DNA from 4 places in the Methylobacterium sp. JK268 genome. Region 1 is predicted to be linked to each of the others. Evidence: predicted binding sites of a transcription regulator. Region 1 holds the regulator's gene; each other region holds the start of a gene.
What was found. The regulator LexA, encoded in region 1, represses DNA repair genes until DNA is damaged. The targets are predictions, from matches to a motif close to TGTTCNNNNTGTGTTCNG.
Positions count from the first base shown of each region.

Region 2: a site for LexA is predicted at 1,976-1,993, ahead of ACW9J6_RS01260 (putative DNA modification/repair radical SAM protein). Genes of this name have one in related genera too.
Region 3: a site for LexA is predicted at 1,547-1,564, ahead of radA (DNA repair protein RadA). Genes of this name have one in related genera too.
Region 4: a site for LexA is predicted at 2,025-2,042, ahead of uvrA (excinuclease ABC subunit UvrA). Genes of this name have one in related genera too.

Region 1 is NZ_JBSVZN010000019.1:40,854-45,769, forward strand. It holds gene ACW9J6_RS20310 (hypothetical protein) at 1-256, opposite strand, end outside; gene ACW9J6_RS20315 (hypothetical protein) at 379-903, shown strand; gene ACW9J6_RS20320 (hypothetical protein) at 994-1,362, shown strand; gene lexA (transcriptional repressor LexA) at 1,508-2,227, shown strand; gene ACW9J6_RS20330 (HD-GYP domain-containing protein) at 2,566-3,642, shown strand; gene ACW9J6_RS20335 (glycerophosphodiester phosphodiesterase family protein) at 3,690-4,445, opposite strand; gene ACW9J6_RS20340 (RidA family protein) at 4,442-4,915, opposite strand.
Region 2 is NZ_JBSVZN010000001.1:290,241-295,156, forward strand. It holds gene ACW9J6_RS01255 (UdgX family uracil-DNA binding protein) at 1-685, opposite strand, end outside; gene ACW9J6_RS01260 (putative DNA modification/repair radical SAM protein) at 693-1,958, opposite strand; gene ACW9J6_RS01265 (hypothetical protein) at 2,076-2,288, shown strand; gene ACW9J6_RS01270 (Gfo/Idh/MocA family oxidoreductase) at 2,401-3,702, shown strand; gene ACW9J6_RS01275 (acyltransferase family protein) at 3,800-4,916, opposite strand, start outside.
Region 3 is NZ_JBSVZN010000004.1:116,412-121,327, forward strand. It holds gene alr (alanine racemase) at 1-890, shown strand, start outside; gene ACW9J6_RS06135 (cytochrome b) at 878-1,441, opposite strand; gene radA (DNA repair protein RadA) at 1,588-3,021, shown strand; gene ACW9J6_RS06145 (transglutaminase-like domain-containing protein) at 3,323-4,414, opposite strand.
Region 4 is NZ_JBSVZN010000016.1:62,953-67,868, forward strand. It holds gene uvrA (excinuclease ABC subunit UvrA) at 1-1,909, opposite strand, end outside; gene ACW9J6_RS18740 (porin) at 2,322-3,920, shown strand; gene sppA (signal peptide peptidase SppA) at 4,072-4,916, shown strand, end outside.

The DNA of each region.
Region 1 (4,916 bases):
ACGCATTCGGAGCCGAGACCACGATTTGCCCGAAGGCGAGATCGGCCTCGTGCACGCGTCCGGGATGCTTGTGCAGCAGGTAGCCCAGATCGGTGGCCGGATGATGGGTGGTGGCGACGGAGAGGTACACGGGGAGGGGCCGCGGGAGCGAGGGTCGGGCGCTGGCAGATCGGCGTCCGGCGCACGGGAGTGTCCCACGCCGCGGCGGCACTGACATCCCCGCACCGACCGCCCGCGCCCCGCCATCGGCCGTCATCGTGAAGACTTCACGAAGAAACGGGCGCCGGGCAACGGGACACCGCCGCCGCTCCGCGCCGGATCTCGTTGACCGACAAGCTATTCTGTGAAACCTGCCGCGCCCGGGAACAGGGGAGCACGATGTCGGAGAACGATACCCTCGCCCAGGCGCTGGCGGATGTGAGCGAGCGGCGGGCGGCGCTGGAGGCCGAGTACGAGCGCATCGGCGCGGAACTGGCGAAGCTGCGCCTCGCCGAGAACGCGCTGCGTGCGATCGTCGACAACACCACCCTCCCGGCCGCGGGCCTCGCGGCCGCCGGACCGCTCCTCCCCGGGCTCCCGGCGGCGCCGGTCCAGGCGCGGACCAGCGGCCGCGGCAGCCGCGGCCCGCGGGCGAACTCGGCCAAGGGCCGCCTCAAGACCCTGCTCGAGACCTGCGGCCCCCAGGGTCTCACCAACGCGCAGATCGCCCGGCAGCTGCCGGATGTCGCTCCGGGCACCCTGAACACGTATCTCAGCGTCATGGTCGCGAGCGGCGAGGCCATCCGCACGGGCGACTTCTACACCTCGGGACGCCCCTCGGCCGAGACGGCGGACGAGACCGACGAACCGGAGGACGAGCAGGGCGAGGCGCAGGAGGACGAGGACGCCGAAACGCTGGGATGAGGCGCCCCGGACATCCGGCGGTTCCGGCATGGCCGCAGGCATTCCGCTATGCTACATGACCCTGCGAGAGGGGACGACGAAGGGGGCTCGATGGACGTCGAGGCGCTTCTCAGCGAGGTTCGCCGGCGGATCGCCGAGCTGGAATTGCGCTCGACCGCCCAGGCCGAACGCGTGGCGGAGTTGAACCGTCGCGGCGAGGAGGCGAGCACCGCCGAGGCGCAGCTCTGGGGCGCCATCGACGCCCTGACCGTGCTCAGGGGAGCACAATGGGCCCTCCAAGACCTGCGCGCCGCCGAGGCGAGCGACGGCGACGCGCTCGGCCACACGGCCGAAGCCGTCGAGGCCAGCCAGCAGGCCATTGCGGGGCGGCGGCACGGCGACGTGTTCCTGACCGCCTCCGACGAGTCGCTCGTCACCCTCGTGCGGGAGAAGATCCGCGTGAGCGCCCGCGGACGATGACACTCTGTCCCGCCGCGCCGCAGAGAGCAGGGCGGGGATCATGGTTCCTCCCGTCACGCTACCGCTTGCGGAACACTTGAAGAACGCTTAACCTGTTCGCGATTTGTTTCGTATCGCGCGTCGGCGCAGGCGATGAGAGTGACCCATGCTCACCCGTAAGCAACTGGACCTGCTGCGCTTCATCCAGCAGCGGATGCGCGAGACGGGCGTGCCGCCATCCTTCGACGAGATGAAGGACGCCCTCGACCTGAAGTCTAAGTCGGGCATCCATCGTCTGATCACCGCGCTGGAGGAGCGGGGCTTTCTGCGCCGCCTGCCCAACCGGGCGCGGGCGATCGAGGTGATCCGCATCGCCGAGACCGCGGCAAGCGCGCCGGGCGAGGTCGTCCGCTTCACGCCGAGCGTGGTCGAGGGCGGCCGGGCGGGGGCGCCGGTCAAGCCTGCCGCGATGCCGGTGGCGCTGCCCCTCGACGAGGGCGTTCGCGCGGTCGGCATCCCGGTCATGGGCCGGATCGCTGCCGGCACGCCGATCTCGGCGATCCAGAACCAGAGCCGCACCCTCGCGATGTCCCCGGACATGCTCGCGGGCGGCGAGCACTACGCCCTGGAGGTGCGCGGCGACTCGATGATCGAGGCGGGCATCCTCGACGGCGACCTGGTGGTGATCCGTCGTCAGGACACCGCCAATACCGGGGACATCATCGTCGCCCTGATCGACGACGAGGAAGCCACGCTCAAGCGCCTGCGGCGGCGCGGCTCCTCGATCGCTCTCGAGGCCGCGAACCCGGCCTACGAGACCCGCGTGCTGGGGCCGGACCGCGTCCGCATCCAGGGACGTCTGGTGAGCCTGATCCGCAAGTACTGATCGCTCGCATTTGGTCGGAACGCCCACGAGCCCGCGCGACGGCGATGGCCGCGCATCGCGGCCCCCCGCCGAACCCGTCATAATCTCGCGCGATCAGCTTACGGGAGTGTCGGACACCCGCGGCGGAAGGCGCGGCGGGATTTGGAAAGGTCATCTGCGGCAGGGCGGCCGGAAACGACTGCTTCGTCGTCGGTGCCGGCGGTCGTGTTGGTCGGATATCGAACCAACCCGGCCGACGCCAAGGGATGTTTAACGTCCCTGTGCGGTAAAATCAGGTCTGACCGGCGGGTCAAGGCGGTGGCACGGCCGCTCGTGAGGCCGGACTGCGGGATCTCGCCATGGCGGACGGTTTCATCCTCCTGATCGCGGATGCGTTCGCACCGGCGCGTCGCCTCGCGGATGGCCTCGCGCGGCTCGCCCCCTGCCTGACCGTCGGACTGGAGGACCCGCTGCCGAACGGGCAGGCGGCCGTTGCGGTGGTGCCGCTGGGTCGGGCCGAGGTCGCGGATCCCGCGCGCCTGCGACGGTCCGTCAGCCTCCTGCGGGCGCGGGGAATCGCCGGCCTCGGCCTGGCGCGGGATCAGGCGACCCTTGAGGTCGCCCGGGAGATCGGGTTCGCCAAGCTCCTGCCGGCCTCGGCGCCCTGGACGACCATCGCCGCCGCGGTGACGCACCTCCTCGCCGCGCACAAGGCCGCCCGCGCGAGCGGGCCCGATTGGCTGGTGCGGGCGCGGGCCGCCGAGGCCGACCACCTCGTCCACCGGGTGTTCGCGGCGGCCGCCGATGGGGCGCCGCCCTCGCCGCAGGACGTCGACACCGGCACCGAGATCGTCCTCGACGCGGTCAGCGAGGGCGGGATCCGCGCCTGGCTCGACGTCATCCGCCACCACCAGGTCGGGGTCTACCAGCATTCCCTGGGCGTCGCCGGCTACGCGGGGGCGCTGGCGGCCCGGCTCGGCTTCCGGCACCGGGACGAGCTCCGCCTCGTCCGGGCGGCCCTGCTGCACGATGTCGGCAAGTCGCGGATCCCCCTCGCCATCCTGGACAAGCCGAGCGGCCTGTCGGAGCAGGAGATGGCCGTGATGCGCACCCATCCGGTTCTGGGCGCCGACCTGCTCGCCGGGCAGCCGGGCTTCGACGCCGAGACCCTCGACGCCGTGCGGCACCACCACGAGCTGCTCGACGGCTCCGGCTATCCGGACGGGCTCGCGGGGGCGGCGATCGGCGACCTCGTCCGCCTGGTCACGATCTGCGACATCTTCTCGGCCCTGACCGAGCGGCGCCCCTACCGCTCCCCGATGCGGGCCGCCGAGGCCTGGGGCGTGATGGAGGCGATGGGCCCGAAGCTCGACGCCGACCTGCTCGCCGCCTTCAGGGTCGTCGCGCTCGCATCCGAGACGGCGGACGCCACCTGAGCGGGGCGGGCGGTCGGGGGGACCGCGCGGCTCGCGCGGGGGACGGGTCAGGCCCGAAACCCCTCGAACACCATCTGGTCCGCGTGGGCCCGCGCCCGCGCCATCTGCTCGGGCGTGCGCACCGTCCAGGTCATGACCGGCCGCCCCCCGAGGAGGCGGGCGAGATGCGTCGGCGCGTTCGGCAGGTCGTCCACCCGCCAGGACAGGAAGTCCGGCCGGCTCTCGGCGAAGTGCAGGAGCTGGGCGAGGCCCGTCCGGGCCGCCTCGCTGAGGCCGGCGTAGGAGGGGTCGTCCTGGCGGCTCTCGGCCACGATGCCGCGCGGCAGGCCGGGCGCGAGGTCGGCCAGCGCCCCGACGATGGCGGGATCGAAGCTCTTGAGCGCCACCGGCCCCGCATAGGCCGCCACCACCGCGGCGACGCGCCGGGCGAGGGCGAGGTCGCCGTCGAACCGGGACTTGACCTCGATGACGAGCGGCGTGCGCCCGGCGATCCGGGCGAGGAAGTCCGGCAGGGACGGGATGCGCTCGGCGCTCCCCGCCACCGCGAGAGCCGCGAGAGCGGCGGCGTCCCGCTCGCGCACGCGGCCGGGCTCGCCCGCGAGGCGGCCGAGGCCGTCGTCGTGAAAGACCATCGCCTCGCCGTCCCGGCTGAGCTGCACGTCGCACTCGATCGCGTAGCCGCCGGCAATCGCCGCCTCGGCCGCCGCGATCGTGTTCTCGGGGATCCCCGCGGCGCGGTCGTGGAGCCCGCGATGGGCGATCGGGCGGGCGGTCAGCCAGTCGGGGGCGAGCGGCGGGTTCATCGGACCTCGAACATGCCCTCGACCTCGACCACCGCGTCGAGGGGCAGTTCGGCGACGCCGACCGTCGAGCGGGCGTGGCGGCCCCGCTCGCCGAGCACCTGCACCATGAGGTCGGAGGCGCCGTTCATCACCCCGGCCACCGCGGTGAAGCCCGGTGCCGCGTTGATGAAGCCGCCGAGCCGGATGCAGCTCACCACCGCGTCGTCGAGGTTGCCGACCGCCACCTGGAGCTGGGACAGGAGGTTGAGGGCGCAGAACCGCGCCGCCTCGACCGCGGTCTCGGGGCTGACCTCGGCCCCGACCTTGCCCTTGTGGCGCGCGTCGAGCCGGCCCTCCGGACCGAGGCAGAGCTGGCCCGACACCACCACGAGGTTCCCCGCCCGCCGGAAGGGCACGTAGTTCGCCACCGGGGCGGCGGCCGGGGGCAGCACGTACCCGAGGTCCTTCAGGCGGTCCAGCGTCGCGCTCATG
Region 2 (4,916 bases), on a different contig from region 1:
GCATCTCCGCCCGCATCGCCGCGAGATTGGTCCGGGCCGGGTTGAAGGTGCTGGCGTAGTAGGCGCGCCAGCCCGGCTCGAACGCGTCGCTCTCCGGGACGTCGCCGCGGCGTCCGGCGGGTCCGGAGCGGAGGGCCTCCCCGTCCCAGTGGATCGAGGCCTCGGGCGTCAGGATCGACCAGTCGAAGGACGGGAAGCGCGCCACGAAGAACGGCGCGGCCGCCTCCAGGATGTGGTGGTCGGGCTCGAACCAGGCCGCGTAGCGCTCCCGCGCGCCCTCGCCGGGCACCTGCCGGAAGCGCAGGAAGGCCTGCATCTTGTGCAGGTCGCGCCGCACCGCCTTGGCGAGGCGCGAGAGCCGGTGGACCAGCGGGTCGCTCGCCACCTCCATGAGGTGCCGCTCGCCCTGGGTCACCCGCCAGATCAGGGCATAGAGGAGTGCGTGGCGCTCGGGGTCGCGATGGGGCACCACCTCGGGCACCAGGGCGGCGACCGCCCGCGGCAGGCGGAGCGGCGGCGCCTCGGCGATGGGGGCGACGGCGAGCGCGGCCCCGAACAACCCGGGCGCCGCCTCCTGCGTCCAGGTCACCGCCTCCGGCGGCACGCCCTCGGCGGCGAGGCGCCGCGCCGCGTCGCGGAAGCCGGCGAGGTCGGCGCCGGGCGCCAGCCGCACGGTGCGGAGCATGCGCGCCTCAGAACAGCGAGAGCTGCCGCGGCGGCTCGGCAAGCCGCGGCGGCTCGGCGAGACGCGGCGGCTGTGCGACCGGGTCCGGCTCGGCGAGCCGGCCGTGCAGGTCGAGGCGGTCGGCGAGGCGGGTCGGCACGTAATCGGCGGCGATCAGGAAGGGGCGCGCCCGCTTGAGCCCGCTGGTGAGGCGGCCGACATCCGCGAGCGTCAGCCGCGCGTGGCGGCGCGCCGCCACGATCTTGTCCACCGCGCGCACGCCGAGCCCCGGTACCCGCAGCAGCCATTCCCGGTCCGCCCGGTTGACGTCCAGCGGGAAATGCGCGCGGTGCTTGAGCGCCCAGGCGAGCTTCGGGTCGATGTCGAGGGGGAGCATGCCCGCGTCGGTCGCCGCCGCCACCTCCTCGGGCGCGAAGGCGTAGTACCGGAGCATCCAGTCGGCCTGGTAGAGCCGGTGCTCGCGCCGCAGCGGCGGCGCCTGCGGCGGCAGGATCGAGGAGGCGTCCGGGATCGGGCTGAAGGCCGAGTAGTAGATCCGCTTGAGATCGTGCGTGGCGTAGAGCGCCGCGCTGGTGCGGATCATGGCGGCGTCCGTGGAGGCATCCGCCCCGACGATCACCTGCGTCGACTGGCCCGCCGGCGCGAAGCGGCGCTTCTCGGCTTTCCCCTGCGCGATCCGCTCGCGCATCTGGCCCATGGCGGTCTGGATCGCCGCGCCGTCCTTCTCGGGGGCGAGCCGCTCCAGGGCGGTCTCGGTGGGGAGTTCGAGGTTGATCGAGAGCCGGTCGGCGAACAGACCCGCCTGCTCGATCAGCCAGGGGCTCGCCTCGGGAATCGTCTTGAGGTGGATGTAGCCGCGAAAGCCGTGCCGGGTGCGCAGGCCCTTCGCCACCCGGATCAGCTGCTCCATCGTGTGATCGGGCGAGCGCACGATCCCGGAGGACAGGAACAGACCCTCGATCATGTTGCGCTTGTAGAACCCGATCGTGAGGGCGATCACCTCGTCCACCGTGAAGGCCGCCCGCCGCACGTTCGAGGAGCGCCGGTTCACGCAATAGGCGCAGTCGAACAGACAGTAATTGGTGAGCAAGATCTTCAGAAGCGAGACGCAGCGCCCGTCCGGCGTGTAGGCGTGGCAGATCCCCGCCCCCGTGGTCGAGCCGAGCCCGCCCGCCGCCGCCCGCCGCTTGGGCGCTCCGGAGGAGGCGCAGGAGGCGTCGTACTTCGCGGCGTCCGCGAGGATGGTGAGCTTCTTGGCGAGACGGTCGTCCATGCGGGCAAGCTGTGGCAAGTTCTTGATTTGTTCAAGGCGACCAATTGGCGCTCACCCGGCCGGAACAACCGCTGCGGGTCCCCGTTCTCTGGAAGAGTTCCAATCGAGGAGGCCCGTATGGCGATGATGGAGACCGGCACGGCCTGCCGCACCTGCCGCTACTATGACACGCACAAGCTCAACGCCGGCAGCCCGCAGGGCGACGAGGGGCTCTGCCGCTTCAATCCGCCGGTGAGCCAGCCCGAGCCGCAGGGCCACGGCCTGTGGCCGGTGGTGTCGGCCTCGGACTGGTGCGGGCACTATTCGCCCGAGATGATGGCCGGCGAGTAGATCGCCGCATTCCAGAAGGACCGCCCCGGGGTGGTCCTTCGCGCGGCAGGAACCGGCCTCGTCCGGGGGGCGTTGGCGAGCACCCCCGCAAACTCGGACCCGAGCGAGGCGCATGCCGGACGACCTGACCCTCCTCTCGCGCAGGACCCTGATGCTCGCCGGAAGCGCGACTCTCGCCGCCCTGGGCGGCGCGCAGGGCGCCGACGCGCCGCCTCCGGAGAACCCCGTCGACACCGGCAAGGTCGAGAACGGCCGGGTCAGCTTCCCGAACTGGCGCGGCCCCTCCGACCGGCCCGGCGCGCCGCCCCCGGCACCGCTGCCGCCCGAGGAGCGCGTCGGATTCGCGGTGGTCGGCCTCGGCCGGCTCTCCCTGGAGGAGATCCTGCCCGCCTTCGCGCAGAGCCGGAAGGCGAAGGTCGTGGCCCTGGTGTCGGGATCCCCCGACAAGGCCAAGGTCGTGGCGCGCCAGTACGGCATCCGGCCCGAGGCGATCCACGGCTACGACGGGTTCCCGGCCCTGGCGCGGAACCCGGAGGTGAAGGCGGTCTACGTCGTCACGCCGAACGCGCTCCACGCGGAGCACGTGGCGGCCGCCGCCGCCGCGGGCAAGCACGTGCTCTGCGAGAAGCCGATGGCGGCCTCCTCGGCGCAGGCCCGCGCGATGATCGACGCCTGCGCGCAGGCGGGCGTGAAGCTGATGATCGCCTATCGCTGCCAGTACGAGACCCACAACCGCGAGGTGATCCGGCTGGTGCGCGGCAAGAGCCTCGGCCCCGTCAAGCTGATCGAGGCGGTGAACACCCAGACCATGAGCCTGCCCGAGCAGTGGCGCATGAAGCGGGCCCTGTCCGGGGGCGGCGCGCTGCCGGATATCGGCCTCTACTGCCTCAACGGGGCCCGGGCCGTGCTCGGCGAGGAGCCGGTCTCGGTCCAGGCGCAGATCCACTCGCCGGACGATCCCCTGTACCGGGAGGTCGAGGAGACGGTGGCGTTCACCCTGCGCTTTCCCTCGGGCGTGCTGGCGCAATGCGCGACGAGCTACGGTGCCCACGAGACGCGCCGGCTCACGGTCCAGGGCGAGGGCGGGGCGGTCACCCTGGAGAACGCCTTCGCGTATGAGGGCCAGCGCCTGATGCTCCATCATCGCGAGGGCAAGGCGGAGGCTCGCGAGGAGCGGGTCCTGCCCGTGCGCAACCAGTTCGCCCTCGAACTCGACCACATGGCGACCTGCGTGCTGGAGAACCGCACGCCGCGCACGCCCGGCGAGGAGGGATTGCAGGACCAGATCCTGATGGAGGCGATCTACGAGGCCGCCCGCACCGGCGCGGCGGTGACCCTGAAGCCGCCGGAACGGGCGCCCGGCAAGGGCCCGCTCGATCTGACGCGCGGGCCGGAGGCCGACGAGGCGGGCTGAGGGGAACCGGAGCGCCCCCCCTCTGCGGGCGACCCCGTCGTGCGCACGAAGCGCCGCAGACCCGCCTCCGCGGCGCCGGTCACGCCGAGAGCAGGCGTCAGACCCCCACGCCCGCCGCGAGTCCCGGCGCGCCGTGCGACCCGGACGCGCGCCGCGCCTTGAGCCGCAGGAAGGGCCGCTCGACCAGCACCCAGCTCGCGAGACCCAGGCCGAGCGAGGCGGCGAGCGCGAAGGCGGTTAGGGCCGCGGGCGCCAGGGTCGGATCGGACCGGGCGAGGAGCTGCTGCACCGGCCAGGCATAGAGGTAGAGCCCGTAGGAGACGTCCCAGGACTCGAGGGTGGTCAGGGCGCGGGGCGCCCGGACGTGGAAGGCCACGAAGACGATCACGTAGCCGCCCAGCACCGCGACGGCCGCCTCCGCCAGCGCCGGGACCGGGAGGAGGACGCAGAGGCCGAGGGCGGCCAGCGCGGCCCGCCCCGGGCCGAAGGTCACGCGGTGCCGATAGGCGTAGAACAGACTGCCCGTGCAGAAGAGCGCCGGGAAGCGGATCCAGGACGTCACCGTCATCTGCTCCCCGACCCGCAGACCCCCCGCCTGCTGCCGGAGCACCATGTCGAGGATGCAGCCGGCCACGAGGAGCGCGACGGCGGCGGCGAGCACGGGGCCGCGGTGCCGCGCGGCGAGGGACCCGATCGGGATGATCAGCAGGTAGCACGCGAACTCCCAGGCGATCGTCCAGAGGGAGGCGTTGAGGAGCGGAACCGGCAGGTCGGCGAAGGCGCCCGGAAGCGTCGGCGGCAGCAGCAGGACCATCCGCGCCAGAACCCTGGCGACCTGCGGCACGCCCCACGCTTCCTGCAGCCGGGGAAACAGGGCGACGGCCAGCGCCAGCGACGCGAATGAGGCGACGATGAAACCGGGATAGATGCGCAGCACGCGGTTGCGCAGGTAGCCGAGCACGGAATCCGACCGGTCGAAGCTCCGCGCGATCAGGTAGCCGCTGAGCAGGAAGAACCCGTCCACCGCCAGGTCCCCGAGTGACAGGGTCCCGCAGAGCCGGGTCAGCGGCTCCCTGAGACGGTTCCCGTCGAGCACCTCCGGGCTGTGGGCCACGATCACGAGCGACGACAGCAGGAGGCGCAGCGGGACCACGGTGCCGGTCCGCGGCTGCGACCGGTCCGCGGCGTCCCCCCGTGGGCGCGGATGCGAGAGC
Region 3 (4,916 bases), on a different contig from region 1:
AGGGCGAGGCGGCCCGGGCGGCCTCGCCCGAGGCGGTGATCTACGTGCTGAACGGCATGCCGCCCGGGAGCGCACCCGCCTACCCGGCGGCGGACCTGCGGCCGGTCCTGGGCGCCCGGGAGGAGATCGCCGAGTGGGCGGAGTTCTGCCGCGCCCGCGGCGAGCGCCTGCCGGCCGCCCTCCACGTCGACACGGGCATGAATCGGCTCGGCCTCACGCCCGATCAGGCCCTCGATCTCGCGGGCGATCCGGTGCTCGACGCCTTCGCGCCCGCGCTGCTGATGAGCCACCTCGTCGGCGCCGAGGTGCCGGACGATCCCGTCACGGCGCGCCAGATCGTGGAGTTCGCGCGGGTGCGCGCGGCCTTCCCGGCCCTGCCGGCCTCGCTCGCCAACTCGTCCGGGACCTTCCTCGGCCCAGCGGTGCGCCACCAACTCGCGCGGCCGGGCTACGCGCTCTACGGCGGCAACCCGGTGCCGGGGCGGCCGAACCCGATGCGGCCGGTGGTGCGGCTCGACGCTCCGATCCTTCAGGTGCGGGAGGTCGCGGCCGGGGAGACGGCGGGCTACAACGCCCGCTGGACGGCGCCGGGGCCGCGCCGCCTCGCCACCCTGTCCCTCGGCTACGCGGACGGCTACCCGCGGGCCGGGTCCGGCCGCGCGGAGGCGATCGTCGCCGGGATCCGCTGCCCGCTGGTCGGCACGATCTCGATGGACCTCGTGATCCTCGACGTCACGGCGGTGCCGCCGGAGGCCGCGACCCGCGGCGCCCCCGCCACGCTGATCGGCGACAGCCTCGACGTCGACGAGGTGGGCCGGCGCGCCGGCACCATCGGCTACGAGATCCTGACCAATCTCGGCCGGCGCTACGCGCGGCACTACGTCGGCTGAACCCGCCGGGCGGGCCACATCCGCCCCAGCACCTCGTCGCGGCGGATGGCGGCGTGCCAGACCACCGCCGCGACGTGGAGCGCCAGCAGCCCGCCGATCGCCCAGGCGCCCCATTCGTGCACGGCGGCGCCCGTGTGCGACAGCGCCTTGTCGAGGGGCACGAGCCGCGGCCAGGAGAAGAGCCCGAACCAGGGCAGCGAATAGCCGCCGGCCCCGGAATCGACGTAGCCGCTCAGCGGCATCAGCAGCATCAGGCCGTAGAGGGCGAGGTGGGCGGCGCGCGCCGCCGCGTGGGCGAGGCGCGAAGGCGGCGCGCGGTAGGACGGCTCGCCGAGGATCCACCGCGAGACGAGGCGGAGCGGCAGCAGGACCAGCACCGTCAGGCCGATCGACTTGTGGATATCGAGGATCTCCCGGCGCGGCGAGGTGCCGGGTGGCAGGTACGCGGCCGCGATCCCGAGCGCCAGGGCGATTCCGATCAGGGCGGCCATGCCCCAGTGGAAGCCGCGCTGCGCGGGGTGGTAGCGGGGGACGTCGGGCTCGCTGGGCATCGGGGGCCGGCTGCGTTGAGGAAGCAAGGCTCGTGTCGCCGAGGATTGCGGCCCCAGAGCGGCGCGCGCGTTGCTCCCGCGTCACCGTTGCATCCGGCCGCCGCCGGGGACATATCGGGAACGTCGAGGAGCTCCCCACCGCGCCGATGGCCAAGACCCACCAGACCTTCGTCTGCCAGTCCTGCGGGGCGGTCTACAATCGCTGGCGCGGGCGCTGCGAGGCCTGCAACGGCTGGAACTCGATCGTCGAGGAGACGGGCGCCGGCAGCCCCGCCGCCGGGCCGGTCGCGACGCGGCCGAGCCGGGCCAAGGGGCGGGTCTTCCCCCTGGAGGGGCTGGCGGGCGAGGTCAAGGACGCGCCGCGCACGCCCTCCGGCATCGCCGAACTCGACCGGGTGACCGGCGGCGGCTTCGTGCCCGGCTCGGTGATCCTGCTGGGGGGCGATCCCGGCATCGGCAAGTCGACGCTGCTGATGCAGGCCTCGGCGGCGCTGGCGGCCCGGGGCGAGCGGGTCGCCTACATCTCGGGCGAGGAGGCGGTCGGGCAGGTGCGGCTGCGGGCCGAGCGGCTGGGCCTCGCGGGCACGCCGGTGGAACTCGCGGCCGAGACCAACGTCGAGGACATCGTTGCCACCCTGAGCCAGGGCCGCGCGCCGGCGCTGGCGATCATCGATTCGATCCAGACCATGTGGACCGAGACGGTGGAATCGGCGCCCGGCACCGTCACGCAGGTGCGCGGCTCGGCCCAGAGCCTGATCCGCTTCGCCAAGACCACCGGCACCTCGGTGATCCTGGTCGGCCACGTCACCAAGGACGGCCAGATCGCCGGGCCGCGGGTGGTCGAGCACATGGTCGACGCGGTCGCCTCCTTCGAGGGCGACCAGGGCCACCACTTCCGCATCCTGCGGGCGGTCAAGAACCGCTTCGGCCCCACCGACGAGATCGGCGTGTTCGAGATGACGGATGCGGGCCTCGCGGAGGTGCCGAACCCCTCCGCCCTGTTCCTGGCGAGCCGCGACCACGCCGCGCCCGGCACGGCGGTCTTCGCCGGCATGGAGGGCACGCGCCCGCTGCTCTGCGAGATCCAGGCCCTCGTCGCCCCCTCGGCGCTCGGCATGCCGCGCCGCGCGGTGGTGGGCTGGGATCCGAACCGCCTGTCCATGGTGCTCGCCGTGCTGGAGGCCCATGCGGGCATCCGGCTCGGCACCCACGACGTCTACCTCAACGTGGCGGGGGGCCTGCGGATCGGCGAGCCGGCGGCGGACCTGGCGGTGGCCGCGGCCCTCGTCTCCTCGCTGTCGGGCGCGCCGCTCCCGTCGGACGCGGTGTATTTCGGCGAGATCGGCCTCTCGGGCGCGATCCGGCCGGTGGCGCAGGCGAGCGCGCGGCTCAAAGAGGCGCAGAAGCTCGGCTTTGCCCGAGCGCTGATGCCGGAGGGACGCGGCGAGCCGCCGGAGAAGGGATTTCCGGCCGAGGCGCTGCGGCACATCACCGATCTGGTGGCCGGGGTGGCGGCGGACCGGCCGGCGGGCCGAGGCGGGCGGCGGCCTCGGGTGCCGGTCTACGAGGCGGAGGAGTAGGATCGAGAGGTGTTCGGGCCGCTTCGCGCGTCCGGACGCACCGCCGTGATCAGCCAGTCACGACACGCAACGGCGGTCGGGGACCGCACATCCGCAGGACGGCAGACCCCGTCGCAGGACAACGGACGATCCATGTCGGGACCGAACGGACGGATGAGCCGGCCGCCCTCCAGATCCCGCGCGACGAGCGTGGTGCGCCCCGGGGCCAGACCCGGACGGACGCGTTGGCAGTCCTGCGGTCTTGAAGCCTGGCGAACCTCATGAGCGGCCCGGAGACCGACTCGGTCGCAGAGCGGCCGGTTCAGGCCGCGTCCAGGAGCCGGGCGGTGATGCGGTAGGCGAAGCGCTCCGGATCCAGGCAGTCGAGGCGCGTGCCCGCCACCTCGGCCTCGGGATACATGAAGAAGCCGACGGGCGGCCCCGCCGTGCCCGGCAGGCGCAGGTCGTGGCCGGAATTGTAGGCGAGCCAGTTCGTCTCCCAGGCGCCGAAGAGCGCCGCGCGCGCGGCCGCCACCTTGGCGTCCGAGATCGGGAGACGGCCCGGCGGCTCCTCCAGCGCGACCTTTCGGACGTCGGCCGGGTCGACCGGCACCCATCCGAAGCCGGACAGGAACACCTCGGCCCGGCAGTGCTGGGCCTTGGTGATCGTGTCGCCGTTCGCCCCGAGGCTCGCGTAACCGAACCGGGACGGCGCCACGCGGATGCCGTAGACGTCGCGCGCCGGCAGCCCGGCCGCGCGGGCCAGGCCGACGTAGAGCGCGTTGATGTCCGCGCATTTTCCGCCGAGGTCGCCCATCGCGAGCATCGAGGCGACGTCGCCCAGCCCGCAGCCCCGCACGGCGGCCTTGCGGAAGGTGTTCTCGACCACCCAGGCGTAGATCGCCCGCGCTTTCTCGAGGTCGGTGTGCGCGTCCGCGGTGATGCGCTCGGCCGTCTGACCAACGATGCCGTCGGTCGGGATCAGCGCGGTCGGGGCCGTGTAGAGCTGCCGCTCGGCCGCCGTGAGGGGCGCGGCCTCGCCCGGACGGTCGAGCGCCACGGCGCGGTCGCGAGCCTCGAAGGTACTCACGATGGTCGCGTCCAGCGGGGACTCGCCCGGCTGCCAGCGCAGGTGCAGGAGGGCGGTCCCGTAGACCGGGTCGCGGTGGATGCCGGCCTCCGCCCGCGTGCTCCAGGTGTCGCCGAGCGGGCGCGTCCAATCCGCTGCGACCGAGGGGAGTGGCACCCAGGCCTGGGCCGAGCCGCCCGCGGGCAGCGTGAGCCGCGTGGTGACCTCGTAGCGCCGCCAGGCGCCGGGACGTGGCGCGAAAACCTCCTGCGCCCCGGCCGGCCGCGGCAGGACCGATGAGGCGGCCAGGAGACCACCGGCCGCCAGCAGATCGCGTCGACGCATCAGCCAATCCCCCATTCGTGCATCCGGACGGTGACCCGTACCGAGGCCGAATGGGAGATAGGCGCGCGTGGGGGGACGTCGACCGACGCTGTGTCCGGCATCGGACACACATTGCCATCAGGGTGGGCCGGCAGGTGCTCAAGGACGTGCTGCCGCTGAGGGGAGCGGGGCTGACCGGGGTCGACAGGGCCCGCGCGGAGCTCGAACCCGGGGCCGCGCAGGAGACGAAGCGGCCGCGCCCGCCCCGTCTCCCACGCTCCGCTCTCGCCGAGTGCCTCGGCACCCCGGTCCACCCGGCCGGGGCGCTGCCCTGCGGGGCAGGCCGAACGCTCGGCGCCGGGCCCGCCGAAGCGGGACACGCGGCCCCCCGTTCGGCCGCGACGCGCGGGACTTGCCATCAAGAACCGTCCGGACACGCGGCATTGACCGCTCATCGAACCCGACCGAAGAATACAGAAAAACATTCAGGTGGCCCCGGGAGCAATTCCACCAAACATCGCGA
Region 4 (4,916 bases), on a different contig from region 1:
GCGCGCCGACCAGCCGCAGCACCTTGTCCTTGCGGATCTTGCGCCGGGAGGCCGGCATGCGCACGGCGAGTTCCCCGGTCAGGTACTTGGCGGTGAGCGAGTTCGGGTTGGCGAGGAGTTGCTCCGGGGTGCCCTGCGCCACGATCTCGCCGCCGTGGATGCCGGCGCCCGGCCCGACATCGACCACGTAATCGGCCTGCAGGATCGCGTCCTCGTCGTGCTCGACGACGATCACCGAGTTGCCGAGGTCGCGCAGCCGCTTCAGGGTGCCGAGCAGCCGCTCGTTGTCGCGCTGGTGCAGGCCGATCGAGGGCTCGTCGAGCACGTAGAGGACACCGGTCAGGCCCGAGCCGATCTGCGAGGCGAGGCGGATGCGCTGGCTCTCGCCGCCCGAGAGCGAGCCCGAGTTGCGCGCCAGCGTGAGGTATTCGAGCCCGACATCGACCAGGAAGGTGAGGCGGTCCCGGATCTCCTTCAGGATCCGCACCGCGATCTCGTTCTGCTTGGCGCTGAGCTGCTCGGGCAGGGCGGTGAACCAGGCATGCGCATCGCGCACCGCGAGACCGGCAACCTCGGCCACGTCGCGCATCGCGACCTTGACCGCGAGCGCCTCCGGCTTGAGCCGCTTGCCGCCGCAGGCCTGGCAGGGCGTCTCGGCCATGAACCGCCCGATCTCCTCACGGGCCTGGTCGCTCTCCGTCTCGCGGTAGCGGCGCTCCAGGTTCGGCACCACCCCCTCGAAGGGCTTGGTCACGTCGTAGGCGCGCAGCCCGTCATTGTAGGAGAAGCGGATCGCGTCCCCGTCGGAGCCGAACAGCACCACCTGGCGCGCCGCCGCCGTCAGCTTGCTCCAGGGCACGTCGGTGCGGAACCGGTAGTGGCGGGCGAGCGCGTCGAGGGTCTGGCCGTAATAGGGCGAGGTCGACTTCGCCCAGGGCGCGATGGCGCCCCGTTCGAGGCTCAGCGCCTCGTCGGCGATGACCAGGGTCGGGTCGATCCGCATCTCGTGCCCGATCCCGCCGCAGGCCGGGCAGGCGCCGAACGGATTGTTGAACGAGAACAGGCGCGGCTCGATCTCCGGGATGGTGAAGCCGGAGACCGGGCAGGCGAAGCGCGACGAGAACACGATGCGCTCGGGCTCGCCGCCCTCCGGCGCGTCCGCGAGTTCGAGCACGGCGATGCCGTCCGCGAGGTCGAGCGCGGTCTCGAAGGAATCGGCCAGCCGCGCCGCCATGTCGGGCCGCACGACGATCCGGTCCACCACCACGTCGATGTCGTGCTTGAGCTTCTTGTCGAGCTTCGGCACGTCGTCGATCGCGTAGTAGGTGCCGTCGATGCGCAGGCGCTGGAAGCCCTTCTGCTGATACTCGGCGATCTCCTTGCGGTACTCGCCCTTGCGCCCGCGCACCACCGGGGCGAGCAGGTAGGCGCGGGTCTTCTCCGGCAGGGCCAGCACCCGGTCGACCATCTGCGAGACGGTCTGGCTCTCGATCGGCAGGCCGGTGGCGGGCGAGTAGGGGATGCCGACCCGCGCCCACAGCAGGCGCATGTAATCGTAGATCTCGGTGACGGTGCCCACCGTCGAGCGCGGGTTCTTCGACGTTGTCTTCTGCTCGATCGAGATGGCCGGCGACAGCCCGTCGATCTGGTCGACGTCGGGCTTCGCCATCATCTCCAGGAACTGCCGTGCGTAAGCCGACAGGGACTCGACGTAGCGGCGCTGGCCTTCGGCGTAGATGGTGTCGAAGGCGAGCGACGACTTGCCCGATCCCGACAGACCGGTGAACACCACCAGCTTGTCGCGCGGGATGACGAGGTCGACGTTCTTGAGGTTGTGCTCGCGCGCGCCGCGCACCGCGATCACGCGGCCCTCCGCCGCACGGTCGAAAAGCGTGTCGAGAGGGGCCATCGGGAGGCTCGCAGGGCAGCCGGGACAGGGGATCGTCGGAGGGTCCCGGCGAATGCGGAACCGGTGCTTCGTCGGCGAAGATGGGAGCGGATGTGCCTCCCGCCAACCCGCGTGCTAGAACAAAATACGTACAACGGCAACCGGGTCCCGCCGCGGCCCGCCGGGCCGGGCGGCGGGACGGTTGGCGCGACGCACCGGGCGAGGAATGTCATCGAACTGTAAAATAAGCCGACCACTCACTGCTTTATACGTGCGGCGGCTCCGCGAATGCTGACATGATCGCCACACCGCGTCGTGAAAGACCTGCTTTCCCTGCGTTGCGCGTCGGTCTCCCTTGCCATGGCCACGCTTTCGGGGTGGGAGATGTCCCGAACGGGCCGTCACCGGCCCCGCGTCAGTCCACGAGGGTGCGATGGTGTCCACGAAATCCCTGCTCCTGGCCTCCGCCGCCGGGCTCGCGACGGTGGCCGCGCAGGCCGCGGACCTGCCGGTCAAGAAGGCCGCACCCGTCGAGTACGTGCGGATCTGCTCGGCCTACGGCGCCGGCTTCTTCTACATCCCGGGCACCGACACCTGCCTGCGCGTCGGCGGCCGCGCTCGCCTCGAGGCCGGCTACGCCCGCAACTACGCGCGCTCGGCCGGCAACGGCGACCTGTCGCAGTTCCGGGGCCTCGGCCGGCTGAACCTCGATGCGCGCAGCCAGACCGGCTACGGCACCCTGCGCGCCTTCGTGCGCTTCGAGATCGCTAGCCGCACCGGCGCCTTCCTCCGCTCGGGCACGCAGGAGCGCATCGCCAACGCCTTCGCGGCGACCGGCATCGACACGGCGGGCCGCGTCCAGCAATACGTGAACGTCGACAAGGCCTTCGTGCAGTTCGCGGGCCTCACCGCGGGTCGCGCCTCGTCCTTCTTCGACTTCTACGCCCACGATTTCGAGATCATCGGCGCCTCGGCCGGGTCGGAACTCGGCTCGACCAACCTCCTCGCCTATACGGGGACGTTCGGGGAGGGCTTCTCCGCCACGATCTCGTTGGAAGACCCGAACTTCCGCAAGACGCCGCTGTTCGGTTCCACCGCCGTCGCGGGCACCAACCTCTCGCCGACCATCGCGGTCGACGCCTTCGGCCGCCCGGTCGGCCTCGCCTTCCAGGACGTGATCCAGCGCTCGCGCCTGCCCGATTTCGTCGGCGTGCTCCGCTACGACGGCTCCTGGGGCTCGGCCCAGCTCGCCGCGGCCGTGCACGAGGTCAATGGCGGCAACATCTCCTCGGCGGCCTTCTTCGACGGGACGACGCCGAATGCGGCCACCGTGAACGCGCCGCGGCCGCAGACCGCCTACGGCTGGGCGGTCCAGGGCGGCGTCAAGGTCAACCTGCCGATGATCGCCAAGGGCGACGCGCTCTACCTCGAAGGTTCCTACGCCGAGGGCGCGCAGAACTACACCGGCTACTCCTTCTACACCGGTTCCTACGCCCCCTCGATCGCCGCCGGCAACATCCAGGGCGCGCCCTTCTCGCAATACTTCGCCGACGCCGTGCTCAACCCGTTCAACGGCCGCTTCGAACTGTCGACCGCCTGGACGGTCATGGGCAGCTACCTGCATTACTGGACGCCGGAGTGGCGCTCCGCCCTGTTCGGCAGCTACGGCGAGATCACCTTCCCGAAGGGGGCGCGCACCAACCTCGCGCTGTTCAACTTCAACGGCCTCGGCAACCCGGTGACCAGCCCGGCCGCCTTCGCGTATAGCGGCGTCCTGCGCGACAACAGCGAGTTCATCATCGGCACCAACATCATCTGGTCGCCGGTGCAGGACCTCGATATCGGCATCGAGGGACTCTACACCCAGGTGAACATCCTCGACGGGCGGGTGGTCGACCTGAACAAGTCCCCGGGCCAGAGCGTCGCCCGCATCGCCAACGGCGTGCCTGTCAACGCGGCCGGCCAACCGGTGGCGACCACCAAGCAGGCCGACGCGTTCCAGGTCCGCATGCGGGTGCAGCGCGACTTCTGAGCCGGGCCGCGGCGCGGCGGCGCGGGCGGGATCGACCGCATCCCGCTCTTGCCGCTGCGCGACGGCCGGGGGTAGAACTGCGCCGCGGGAGCGAGGCGCGCCAAGGACTTGTGCGGCTCCTCCGTGTAGCGACGAAGGATACGGGCGCCGCATGGCCATCGATGCCGAACACCTCCTCGACCGGCGCGCGTTGCGCCGGAAGCTCTCCGTCTGGCGCGTCATCGGGGTCGGCGCGCTGATCGTCGCCGTGGCGGCCCTGGGCTGGAGGGCCTCCGGGGGCAGGGGGGCCTTCGCGGCCATCACGCCGCAGATCGCCCGAATCACGGTCGACGGCTTCATCGCCGGGAGCGACAAGACCCGCGACCTGATGCGGCGCGTGGGCGAATCCTCGGCGGTCGCGGGCGTGATCGTCTCGATCAACTCGCCGGGCGGCACCACCACCGGGTCGGAGGAGATCTTCCGCAACCTGCGCCAGCTCGCCGAGAAGAAGCCGGTCGTGGCCTTCGTGGACGGCACGGCCGCCTCGGGCGCCTACATCACGGCGCTCGCCGCCGACCACATCGTCGCCCGCGAGACCTCGCTGGTCGGCTCGATCGGCGTGCTGTTCCAGTACCCGGATCTCTCGGGCCTCCTCGACAAGGTCGGGGTGCGCGTCGAGGAGGTGAAGTCCTCGCCGCTCAAGGCCGAGCCGAGCGGCTTCCACCCGACCTCGCCCGAGGCCCGGGCCGCCCTGCAGGCGATCGTCGGCGACACCTACGCGTGGTTCAAGACCCTGGTGGCCGACCGCCGCGGGATGTCGCCGGCCGAACTGGCGGCGGTCTCGGACGGGCGCGTGTTCAGCGGTCGCCAGGGCGTCGGTCTCAAGCTCGTGGACGAGACCGGGAACGAGCGCCAGGCCGTGGAATGGCTGGAGCGCGAGCGCCACGTGGCCAAGGACCTGCCCATCCGGGACTGGAAGCCGCGCGACGGCCGCGGCTTCGACCTGTTCGCCGCCGC